Regions from separate parts of the Listeria sp. LM90SB2 genome, predicted to be linked through region 1. Evidence: predicted binding sites of a transcription regulator. Region 1 holds the regulator's gene; the other holds the start of a gene.

The links. The regulator LexA, encoded in region 1, represses DNA repair genes until DNA is damaged. The targets are predictions, from matches to a motif close to CGAACATATGTTCG.
Positions count from the first base shown of each region.
Region 2: dinB (DNA polymerase IV) is a predicted target of LexA. The motif match lies at 4,605-4,618, and genes of this name have one in related genera.

Region 1 covers NZ_CP046449.1:1,325,527-1,331,833, reverse strand. The annotation lists gene GL301_RS06640 (YneF family protein) at 34-273, opposite strand; gene tkt (transketolase) at 494-2,488, opposite strand; gene GL301_RS06630 (DUF896 domain-containing protein) at 2,635-2,862, opposite strand; gene yneA (cell division suppressor protein YneA) at 2,956-3,285, opposite strand; gene lexA (transcriptional repressor LexA) at 3,442-4,056, shown strand; gene GL301_RS06615 (GNAT family N-acetyltransferase) at 4,087-4,611, shown strand; gene GL301_RS06610 (arsenic transporter) at 4,645-5,940, opposite strand; gene glnA (type I glutamate--ammonia ligase) at 6,084-6,307, opposite strand, start outside.
Region 2 covers NZ_CP046449.1:2,045,556-2,051,862, reverse strand. The annotation lists gene GL301_RS10135 (DUF6884 domain-containing protein) at 1-335, shown strand, start outside; gene GL301_RS10130 (hypothetical protein) at 318-455, opposite strand; gene GL301_RS10125 (YueI family protein) at 487-918, opposite strand; gene zwf (glucose-6-phosphate dehydrogenase) at 1,037-2,512, opposite strand; gene rnz (ribonuclease Z) at 2,813-3,733, shown strand; gene GL301_RS10110 (SDR family NAD(P)-dependent oxidoreductase) at 3,738-4,529, shown strand; gene dinB (DNA polymerase IV) at 4,638-5,708, shown strand; gene GL301_RS10100 (toxic anion resistance protein) at 5,745-6,307, opposite strand, start outside.

The DNA of each region.
Region 1 (6,307 bases):
AAATCAATAGAAGGGGTTTACTTTGTTAAAATATTATTTCTTAGTTTTCTTTGGTTTTTCTTTTTCTTGCTGTTTGTTCATCGCACTCATCATTTGATTGATTTTCTTTTGTGATGGTTTTTGACCCATTTGTGCCATCATCATTTGTAACATTTGTTCGTTAATTGGCGGATTGTTTTTTAAATAGCTCATCATGTAACGTCTTGCAATAAAGAATCCTCCCGCAAGACCAGCTAGTAAACAAATAATGCCGACAAGAATGTAAATCCACATAGTCTCTTTTCTCCTCCTTGAAACAAAATCCTCTTTTATTGTACTTGATTTATATTAAACAGACAATACTTTTCAAGAAAACTTATCATCTAGATCAATTTATCAATAAAAGCTGCAAACAACCTCGTAATTATACCATTAATGGTACTACGGCGCAATCTAAAAAAAGCATAAAAAAACAGACCGCTCTAGAAAAATTAGCAACGGTCTGATTGTTTAATTAAAGTGATTTTACTGTATTAACTACGTTTTCAACAGTAAAGCCGTAATTCTTAATAACTGTTTCACCTGGAGCAGAAGCACCAAATTTGTCAATTCCGATAACTTTACCATCTAAACCAACATAACGTTCCCATCCAAAGCTAGCGCCCATCTCTACTGCTACACGTTTTCTAACAGCATTCGGTAATACACTTTCTTTGTACTCAGCAGATTGTTGCTCGAATAGATCAAATGATGGCACACTGACAACTGATACATCTGTTCCTTGAGCTTGAAGTTCTTTTTGCGCTTCAATAGCTAAGTTAACTTCAGAACCACTCGCTAGGATGATTGCTTCTGGCACGTCACCTTTAGCTGGGGAAATAACATAAGCACCTTTTTTAACGCCTTCTGCAGTTAATTTAGCAGAATTTGGTAGTGTTGGTAGGCCTTGACGAGTAAGAACAAGTACATGCGGTGTAGATGTAGAAGTGATAGCAAGTTTCCAAGCCTCCACAACTTCATTTCCATCAGCAGGACGAATAACAGAAAGCCCTGGCATTGCACGTAAGCTTGCAAGTTGTTCGATTGGCTCATGTGTTGGGCCATCTTCCCCAACTGCAATACTATCATGCGTCATTACATAGGTTACTGGTAAATGTTGAATAGCTGATAAACGAATAGCAGCACGTACATAGTCAGAGAATACGAAGAATGTACCACCGTATACTTGTAATCCGCCGTGAAGTGCCATACCATTTAATGCAGCGCCCATCGCAAATTCACGAACACCAAACCAAATGTTTCTTTCAGCTGGAGTCGCTTTTGTAAATTCACCGTCTGTTTTAATTGTTGTATTATTCGAACCTGCAAGGTCAGCAGATCCGCCAAAAATAGTTGGGATTTTTCCAGCTAACGCATTGATAACTTCTCCACTGGAAGCACGGCTAGCAAGTGCTTTTGAATCATCATATACTGGAAGATCCTCATCCCAATCAGCTGGTAACTTGTTGTTCAAGCTATCTTCTAATTGTTTCGCAAGCTCTGGATATTCTGCTTTATAGGAAGCAAATAACTCATTCCAAGCTGTTTCTGCTTTTTCACCACGTTCGCCAATTGTTTCTTTAAAGCGAGCAGTAACTTCTTCAGGAACAAAGAATTTCTCTTCGTAGTTCCAACCATAAGCTTTTTTCGCTTCTAAAATACCTTCATCGCCTAGTGGAGCACCGTGAACTTTACTTGTACCGGCATTTGGAGCACCAAAACCGATAACAGTTTTCACTTCAATCATAGTAGGTTGAGAAGTGTTTTGTTTCGCTTTTTCGATTGCTGCTAAAATTTCAGCTGTATCATTACCGTCTTTTACTAATAAATGTTCCCAGCCATAAGCTTCAAAGCGTTGTTTTACATTTTCAGAGAAAGATTTGTCTAAATCACCATCAAGAGAGATATCATTGGAATCATAGAGAACAACTAATCTTCCTAATTGTTGATGACCTGCATAAGAAGCCGCTTCTGAAGCAACACCTTCCATTAAGTCACCATCTCCGCATAGTGCATAAGTATAATGATCCACTACCGGGAAACCATCTTTATTATATTTCGCTTCTAAATGTCTTTCTGCCATAGCCATACCAACAGCCATCGCAATACCTTGACCAAGTGGACCAGTAGTTGCGTCTACACCATCTGTATAACGATATTCTGGGTGACCAGGAGTTTTACTTTCCCATTGACGGAAATTTTTAAGATCTTCTAATTCTAATTTGAATCCACTTAAGTGTAATAAACTATATAAAAGCATTGAGCCGTGTCCAGCAGAAAGTACAAAACGATCTCGGTTAAACCAATGTGAATTCTTAGGGTTAGTATTTAATACACGCGACCAAAGTGCGTAAGCCATTGGTGCTGCTCCCATTGGTAATCCTGGATGACCAGAATTTGCTTTTTGAATTGCGTCCATTGATAATGTACGAATTGTATTCACTGCTAAACTATCTGTGTTATCGAACAAATGAAACATCCTCTCTTCAATATAATTTTAACTACTTTTAATAATAAGCCTAAAAAGCAATTAACACAACTAATAATTGCTTTAAATTGCTTAATTGATTGGTATTTTTGTTCATTTGCTCATTAATGTTTATTTGGTACTAATTATTAGTGCTTATTTTTTCTAAGTTGTTTCACTTTATGCGGCGTTACATCTGTTCCATTTGGGTCGATTATCGTTGTATTTTCTATTGTCCCCTTCATATGCGTACGAAAAGACTTGATGTATTCTTTTCTTAATTTATCTTGCTCCACTTTTTCTGTAGCAGTTAATGTTCCGGCTTTTTTCTTTTTAGAAAGCTCATTAATACGATCTATTTTAGCTTTTTCTAGCATCGTTATTCTCCTTTTCTTCTATAGAATAAAAATAAGAAAGCAGCATAATCGCTACTCTCTAATATTATATCATAAACGGCCACTAAATCGACCTTACTGGTTTGCTAGTTGAATCGTACTATCACTCTTTATTAATTTTGTTTTGTGTACAGGAATAACTACTGATTCTCCTGCTTCCACATGACCGTCAGCTAAATTATTTTCTTTTTCTACCCAGCTAACAAAATCTGCTTTTGCCATATCACTTTTCCCTGCATATTGATCTGCTAATGCCCATAAAGAATCCCCTTCACTTACGTTCACTTCTGAATAGTCGTTTCCCCCGCCAACTACAGTACACATTAAAATGATTCCTAGTACGATGCAAGTAAGTACAAATATAATAGAAACATAAAATTTATCCCAAATTAATTTCATAGTCATTAATAATCCCTCCAAAAAGAATGTATGTTCGCTTTTCTATATTATAGAACAGCCGTTCGTGTATGTCAATAAAAAAACGAACCTTTGTTTGCATATTGGTTTTTCTTTTGCTATACTTGAATTATAAAATAACCATTAAATCAATGAGGTGAAACCATGAAAATATCTAAACGCCAACAAGATATATATGAATTTATAAAATCAGAAGTAAAAGAAAAAGGTTATCCACCTTCCGTCCGCGAAATTGGTGAAGCAGTTGGCCTTGCTTCCAGCTCTACTGTTCATGGACATCTTGCTCGCCTTGAAGGTAAAGGCTTAATTAGACGGGACCCAACAAAGCCTCGTGCGATTGAAATATTATCTTTAGAAGACGAAGCAGAGACACCCAATGTTGTAAATATTCCTATTATCGGGAAAGTAACTGCTGGAATGCCCATCACTGCAATTGAGAACATTGATGAATATTTCCCACTACCAGAATACATGGCAGCTGGCGAAACCAATGTCTTCATGTTAGAAATCGACGGCGAAAGTATGATTAATGCCGGAATCCTTGATGGTGATAAAGTAATCGTTAGACAACAAAGTTCTGCAATCAATGGCGAAATCGTTGTAGCGATGACAGATGAAAATGAAGCTACATGTAAACGATTCTACAAAGAAGCTAATCATTTTAGATTACAACCCGAAAACGATGCTTTGGAGCCTATCCTTTTAAACAACGTAACAATTCTAGGAAAAGTAATCGGACTTTATCGAGATATTCGCTAATTTTATTCGTTTGAACAGGTGGTTGAGAACATGATTTATTTTGAAACTGAACGGCTTATTGCAAGAGATTATTTAACAAACGATTATCTTCCTTTTAGTCAAATGAATGCAGATGAGCAAGTAATGAAATACTTCCCAGCCAGATTAACTCAAAACGAAAGTAATGCATTTCTTGATAGGATTCAAGAAGAATTAAAGTCACTTGGATATGGTCTCTTTGCTATTGAAGTTAAATCGACTGGCGAATTCATCGGTTTTACTGGATTTCATGAGGCTACTTTTGAAGCTACATTCACTCCATGCACGGAGATAGGTTGGCGATTAAAACATAGCGCTTGGAACCAAGGCTATGCCACCGAAGCCGCACTTGGCGCGTTAGCACTTGCTGAAGAAATCAACACTATTAACGAAATATACAGTTTTACCGCCGCACTCAATAAACCTTCAGAAAATGTCATGAAAAAAATCCATTTAACAAAAATAGCTACTTTTGAACATCCCGCTTTAGTAAATGGCGATCCACTAAAGCCCCATGTTCTTTATAAGAAGGCATAATAAAACCCCCTGTACATTCTGGTACAGGGGGTTTTAATTCCAAATAAGCAGTGAAAAATATAGTCCGACGAGCGTTATGAATAAAACTGGAATAGTAATCACAATGCCAATTTTGAAATAAGAGCCCCAGCTTATCTTTATCCCTTTCTGCGCTAGAACATGTAGCCAAAGTAAAGTTGCTAGCGAGCCAATTGGTGTTATTTTCGGACCTAAATCAGAACCAATGACATTTGCATAGACTAACGCTTCTTTCATCACGCCTGTAAATGACGTATGATCGATTGCAAGTGCATTTATCATTACTGTTGGCAAATTATTCATGACAGAAGACAGTATTGCAGCAATAAATCCCATTCCAACTGTTCCCGCAAATAAACCAAAGTGCGCAACATATGTAATTGCTTCTGATAATAATTTTGTGATACCGACATTTTGCAAACCATATACAACTACATACATACCAACCGAGAAAAACACAATATTCCAAGGTGCTCCTTTTAAAATAGCTTTTGTCGAGACCGCATGACTTTTTGCACTGACTAACAAAAAGATAACAGCAACTAGCAAGGCAATAAATGACACTGGAATATCTAAAAAACTACTCAAAAAATAGCCTGCTACAAGGATGATAAGTATTCCCCAAGAAACACGAAACATCTTTTTATCTTTAATTGCAGAAGCCGGCTCTCGAATCACTCGCGTATCATATTTTTTAGGTAATGCTTTCCGAAAATAAAAATATAAGATTAAAATACTCGCAACTAAAGAGAAAAGCGTTGGAATCCACATAATAAGCGCATACTGCGAAAAACTAATGCCGAAAAAATCAGCCGAAACTATATTGACTAAATTACTAACTACGAGCGGCAAGGACGTCGTATCTGCTATAAAACCGCTAGCAATAATAAATGGAAATACCTTTTTCTCATCAAAATTCAGCGCTCGCACCATCGCTAGAACAATTGGTGTCAAAATTAGCGCCGCCCCGTCATTAGCAAACAACGCAGCAACGAAAGCTCCCAAAATAGAAATAAGAATAAACATTAATAACCCATTACCTCTTGCTAATCGCGCCATATGTAAAGCCGCCCACTCAAAAAAGCCAATTTTATCTAAAATCAATGAAATAATTATAATAGCAATAAAAGCGAGCGTCGCATTCCAAACAATTCCAGTAACTGTTGCGACATCTGATAAAGTGACGACGCCAAGTAATATGGCAATTAGCGCACCTCCGCAAGCTGACCATCCGATTGATAATTTTCTTGGTTGCCAAATCACAAAAAATAATGTGAAGGCAAATACTAAAATAGCTAAAGTAATCTGCATTTCTTCCCCTTTCTCTAATGAAAACCTCCCTTTCACTAGCACATTTTTAAATATATGCCTCTATTTGCCAAACATCAAACATTTGAAACCGATTTTCCAATAAAAAAGCACGTTTCCATCTATAGGAAACGTGCTTTTGACTATTAATAAATTTCAAGATATTGTTCGCGTTCCCAAGGGTGAACTGCTGTGCGGAACATATCACACTCAATTGTTTTTGCTTCAATAAAGTGTTCGAAAATGTGCTCACCTAAACCAGCTTTGATAATATCGTCTTTTTCAAGTTCGATTAAGGCGTGGCCCAAGCTTTCTGGTAGATCATAAATGCCAGTTGCTTCACGTTCTTCTTCGTTCATGCCGTAAATGT
Region 2 (6,307 bases), 720 kb from region 1:
CAAATGAATATTTAATTTTATCCCCCAAATATGGTTTTTTGCGACCGGACGATATTATTTCAAAAACATATGATGTCCGCTTCACCATGAAAGGGACTAGTGCTGATACGATTCAACTCGAGGAATTAAAGGAGCAGTGGCAGAAACTACAAATAAACCCTACCGAACCAATTCCGATGTTAGGCGGCAAAAAGTTCAGAGGGTTATTAACGAGCATCACGGATGGTAAGCAAGTATTTAATTTCCCACTTGACGGGGCATCAGGAATTGGTGTCATGCAGCGAAATTTAAAGCAAGCTATCGAAACAGGAATTCCATTAAATCGTACTGAGTAAAAGAAGTGCAGCAGTTATGAGCAAAAACATAACGCCCATATTAACATTTTTACGGATGAAGAAATAAATCGTTTGTAACGCCATCAAAATAGCGAGTGACAGAGTGATAATGTGTAGCATAAATCGACCTCCTAAATAGTAAGCGGAAAACTTAATTAAACAGTTTACGAACCTTCTCAAGTAACGAGACAGGTTCTTCTTCTTGTTCTACTTCTGCTTCTTTATATAAATGAATGTCTTCCTTGTTTACCGCTTTTTGACAGGCGAGGACGAGGTAAATATCTGTTTCACCTTCTAAACGAGTAACAATCGAAAATTCATGTTTACATTTTTCTGCTAGTTTAATATAAGGGCGTAAAGAATTATAATGGAGTAATCCGTTTAAAAGAAGCTTGGAGTCACTGTTTTCTAGTATTGCTTTTTCTAGTTCTGGAAGATACTCTTGGGTCAAAACTTCCTCTTTTGTGAGTGCAACTAAAACACGTTCGCGATAAGTTCCTAAATATTTTTTCTTCTCAGCGGGATTAATCTCTTTTGCCCCATACATGCCTTTTTCTAAGTAGTCATCAATATTTTCAGCCATTATATGAGCTCCTTTAACTAGTTAGTTTTCCTCTCTATTCTAACATGCATAGGGGTTTTTGCAAGTAAACAAAGAAAACCAGAAATAGGCTAGGGTAGCCATATTTCTGGTTTTTTGATTAATCGATTGGGAACCACTGGAATCCGTCGCGTTGAATGAGGTCGTCTGCTTCTTTAGGCCCCATCGAACCGGATTTGTAGTTCGGGAAATGATCTTTCGTATTTGTCCAAACATCTGCTATATGGTCAATAAAGTTCCATGATAGTGATACTTCATCCCAGTGAGAGAAGTAAGTCGCATCACCGCGAAGACAGTCTAGAATCAATTTTTCGTAAGCCTCAGGTGTGTTCATGCCGTCTGGAGAGGAATGAATATAATTTAAGTTGACTGGCATTGTAACCATACCTTGACCAGGTTCTTTGACGTTCAAATGAAGTGTAATACCTTCGTCCGGTTGGATATGAATAACAAGCACATTACCACCAAGCGATTGTTGTTGACCAAATAAATTCAGCGGTACATCTTTGAACTGAATCGCAATTTGGGTCGTTTTCTTCGCAAGACGTTTACCCGTGCGAATATAAAATGGAACGCCAGCCCAGCGGAAGTTATCGATTTCTAGTTTGGCTGCAACAAACGTTTCCGTATTGGAATGAGGATCCACATTATCTTCTTGACGATAGCCTTTGAGTTCTTTGCCACCTACTTCACCAGGACCGTACTGACCACGAATAAAGTTTTGGTGAACTTCTTTACCTTCAAAAACGCGTAAGGAACGAAGCGCGCGAACTTTTTCATGACGAATCTCGCGTGTCGTTAAGTTAATTGGTGGCTCCATCGCAAGTAGAGAAACGATTTGGAGAATATGGTTTTGAACCATGTCTCGAAGCGCGCCACTTTCATCGTAATAGCGCCCACGATCTTCAACCCCAAGCACCTCAGTTAAAGTAACTTGGATGTTATCGATGTAACGATTATTCCAAAGCGATTCAATGATAGAATTTGCAAAACGAATAACCGAGATATTTTGGATCATTTCTTTTCCTAAATAATGGTCAATACGATAAATTTCATCTTCTTTAAATGCTTGACGAAGCGAATTATTTAATTCTTCTGCACTAGCTAAATCGTGACCAAATGGTTTTTCGATAATTAAACGATGAAAGCCATCTGTATCTACAAATCCTTCAGATTTAATGCGACTTGCGATAGTTCCAAAGAAATTCGGCGCCATTGCAAGATAGAAGAGGCGATTGCCACCTAATTCGTATTTTGCATCTAATTCATCAGACAAATCTTTTAAAGTTACATAAGATTCTTTATTTGTCACATCATGAGATTGATAGTAGAAGTGAGAAGCAAATGCATCCGCGTCTTTTTCGGAACCGTCAATGTCTTTGATAGACTCTTTTACTTTATCACGGAAGAAATCGTTACTCCATTCACGACGAGCCGTTCCAATAACAGCAAAATTGTCGCCAAGAGATCCCTTACTGTACAAATGATATAGCGAAGGGTAAAGTTTGCGATTTGCCAAATCTCCCGTACCGCCAAAAATAGTAATCAGTGCTTTTTGTTCTAACTCATCTGTCATACGTCATTTACCCTCTTTCTTATTCTCTTAATGGCAAAAATTAACTGCTAAGAAAAAGATTTCTTAGTTTGAAAAGAACCCCACAAAAAAAGGCCTTATTAAATGAGCTATTAATTTTCCTCATTAGTCCATACTATTTTATCCATAAAGAAGCATTTGTGCAACTGTTTGGTTTGAATATTTTTTTAATTTGACAGTTATTTCTGAATTATAAGGGTTTTTTCTTAGAAATGTTTATTTCCTGTTCGTTTAAGAATATGATAAAATAAGACACGAACTGGGAAGGGAATGAAACAGATTATGGAACTTGTTTTTCTAGGAACTGGAGCAGGCGTACCGTCGCGAGGCCGTAATGTCACATCCATCGCACTTTCAATGTTAAATGAACGAAATACAATTTGGCTATTTGATTGCGGAGAGGCAACACAACACCAAATCATGCGAAGCCAAATTAAACTTAGTAAACTAGAAAAAATCTTTATTACTCACATGCACGGAGATCACATTTTTGGACTGCCAGGCTTATTAAGTAGTCGTTCTTTTCAAGGAGGGGACTCTAATTTGACTATTTACGGTCCTGCCGGAATAGCAGAATATGTCGAAACTTCCTTAAGACTCAGTGGAACAAGGCTTACATATAAAATTAATTTTGAAGAAATAGAGCCAGGTTTGATTTTTGAAGATGAAATGTTTTTAGTTACAGCTGACGATCTTGATCATGGCGTACGTAGCTTTGGTTACCGTATTGTCGAAAAAGATAAACAAGGTGCACTCAATGCTGAAAAATTAAAAGCGGACGGCGTCGAAGCGGGACCGGTTTTTCAAAAGCTGAAAAACGGCGAAATCGTAACATTAGCTGATGGACGCGTCATTGATGGTAAAAATTATATCGGAGAGCCGCAAAAAGGGAAGATTATTAGTATTTTTGGTGATACAAAAGAAACTGCTAACGAACTAGAACTAGCACTGAATGCCGATATTTTGGTTCATGAAGCAACGTTTGAAGGCGATAAAGCAAAAATGGCAGGAGAATACATGCATTCTACGACGCTTCAAGCAGCCAATCTTGCTAAAACCGCCAATGTCAAAAAATTAATTTTAACCCATATCAGCTCAAGATATGATCGAGATGCAAGTAAAGAACTATTAATAGAAGCAAAAACTATTTTTGAAAATACTGAAATAGCTTATGACTTAGCTGTTTTTCCAATTGGAGAGTGACAAAATGAACCCTTTTTTGAAGAATAAAACGGTTTTAATTACCGGAGCTTCTAACGGTCTTGGAGCTGAAATCGCAAGACAAGTTGCTATGTCCGGTGGTAATGTTATTATAACAGCCAGAAGTACGAAAAAATTAATAGAATTACAAAAAGATATACATGATAATTTTTCAGTAGAAGCGACTTATTTTACTTTAGATATGACTGATTTTGAGCAAGTGAAACAAGTCAGCGCAGAGATAAATGCATCCTATCAAATTGATGTGTTAGTCAACTGTGCAGGTTTTGGTTTATTTGAAAATGCGGTAGATATTCCATTTGAGACAATTGAAAAAATGTTTGATACGAATGTACTTGGCTTAATTCAACTCACACAACTGATTTTACCGCAAATGCAAGCGCGCAAAGCTGGACATATTATTAATATTGCTTCCCAAGCCGCTAAAATCGCTACACCTAAATCAACCGTTTATTCAGCCACGAAATATGCGGTTTTAGGCTTTTCTAATGCACTTCGTTTAGAACTAATGCCAGATAAAATCCATGTTACAACGATTAATCCTGGCCCGATTGCCACAAACTTTTTCGATGTAGCGGATAAATCAGGAAACTATTTAGAAACAGTTGGCAAATTAGTGTTAAAGCCAGAAAAGGTTGCGCGTAAAACAGTACAAATTATGGGAACTAAGCGTCGCGAAATCAATTTACCTTTTGTAATGAATATAGCAACACGACTTTATCAAGTAATGCCACAAGTTATCGAATTCTTCGGTAAAGGGGCATTTTTAAAGAAATAAAATGGAAGAAAATACCTTATGAAAATAGGGTATTTTTTTCTTGTAATTAATGAGGATAACCTTTATAATTGAATAAGAACGTTTGTTCGTTTCGGAGGAGATGCAGTTATGGATACGAGTAGAAAAATTATTCATATTGATATGGACGCTTTTTATGCATCTGTGGAACAACGCGACCATCCTGAGTTTCGAGGGAAGCCACTTATTATTGGTGGAGACCCTAATAAACGCGGAGTTGTTGCGACTTGTTCTTATGAAGCGCGCAAATTCGGTGTGCATTCAGCTATGCCCACCAGGCAAGCTGCTAAACTTTGTCCGAACGGTATTTTTATTCACGGCAATATGGCTCATTATGTAGAGGTTTCTAATCAAATCCGCGAGATCTTTTCCAGATATACGGATATTATCGAACCGCTCTCTTTAGATGAAGCTTATCTGGATGTAACTGAAAACAAAAAAGGAATGAAATCCGCCACAATGGTTGCACGCGAGATTCAGCAGACGATTTACCAAGAGCTTGGTCTAACTGCTTCTGCCGGCGTATCATTTAATAAATTTATCGCAAAAATCGCTTCTGATTTTAAGAAACCTGCTGGTATTACGGTAGTTACACCAGAAGAAGCAGAAGCCTTTTTAGAACAAATACCAGTCACTAAATTTTATGGGGTAGGGAAAGTAACCGCAGAAAAATTGCATCGTTTAGGAATTGAAACGGGAGCAGATTTGAAGAAGTGGAGCGAGTGGGACCTTATTCGCGAATTACACAAACATGGCTATCATTTATATCGACATGTTCGAGGTCGTTCTAACAACATTGTGAATCCGCATCGTGATCGCAAGTCCGTTGGTAAAGAAACTACTTTTGAATTTAATGTGTTAGATAGCCGAGTTCTCGAACAAAGCCTCATGCAATTTGCCAAAAAAGTAGAAGAACGGCTCATTAAACTACAAAAACATGGTAAGACGGTAGTACTAAAACTACGCTACAGTGACTTTACAACCATTACTAAGCGGCTTACTTTAAACGAATATACCAATGATACAAGTCAAATTTATCAAGCGGCGGCCCTTCTTTTAAGAGAAAGCTATACTGGTCAGGATAGTATTCGTTTGATTGGGCTTACTGTAACCAATTTAAAACCCGTTTATTTTGAAAATTTACGTTTAGAAGGACTATAAAAAAGGCTAGCACGATTTAGGTGCTAGCCTTTTTGATTATTTCATTTCCAGTAAACGTTCTTTAAGTTCTTGTTCCATTGTTACAAGTTCTTTCTCAGCCACGGCACGTTTAGCACGGCCTTCTTGTTGGATTTTAAGCGTTTCTTGCAAGGTTTCAATTAAGCTGGACTGCGTTTCTTTAAGTGTTTCGATGTCTACGATACCTCTTTCGTTTTCACGCGCTGTTTCGATAGCGTTTGTTTTTAGCATATCGGCGTTTCGTTTTAGAAGTTCGTTCGTTGTTTCAGAAACTTGGCGCTGAGCTGCTACGGCTTGTTGTTGACGGAGCAAGGTAAGCGCGATAGCTACTTGGTTTTTCCAAAGTGGAATCGCAGTCATAATGGAAGACTGGATTTTTTCAGCAAGTGCCTGGTTTGTATTTTGGATTAAGCGGATTTGCGGTGCTTGTTGGATAGTGATTTGACGGCTTAGACGTAAATCATATACTCGTTTATCCAGACGGTCAGCAAATTGCGTTAAGTCATTCACTTCTTGGTAATCCATTTGGTCGCCAGTTTGTTCTGCTTTTTTGCGAAGTTCTGGGAGCATTTTTGTATTAA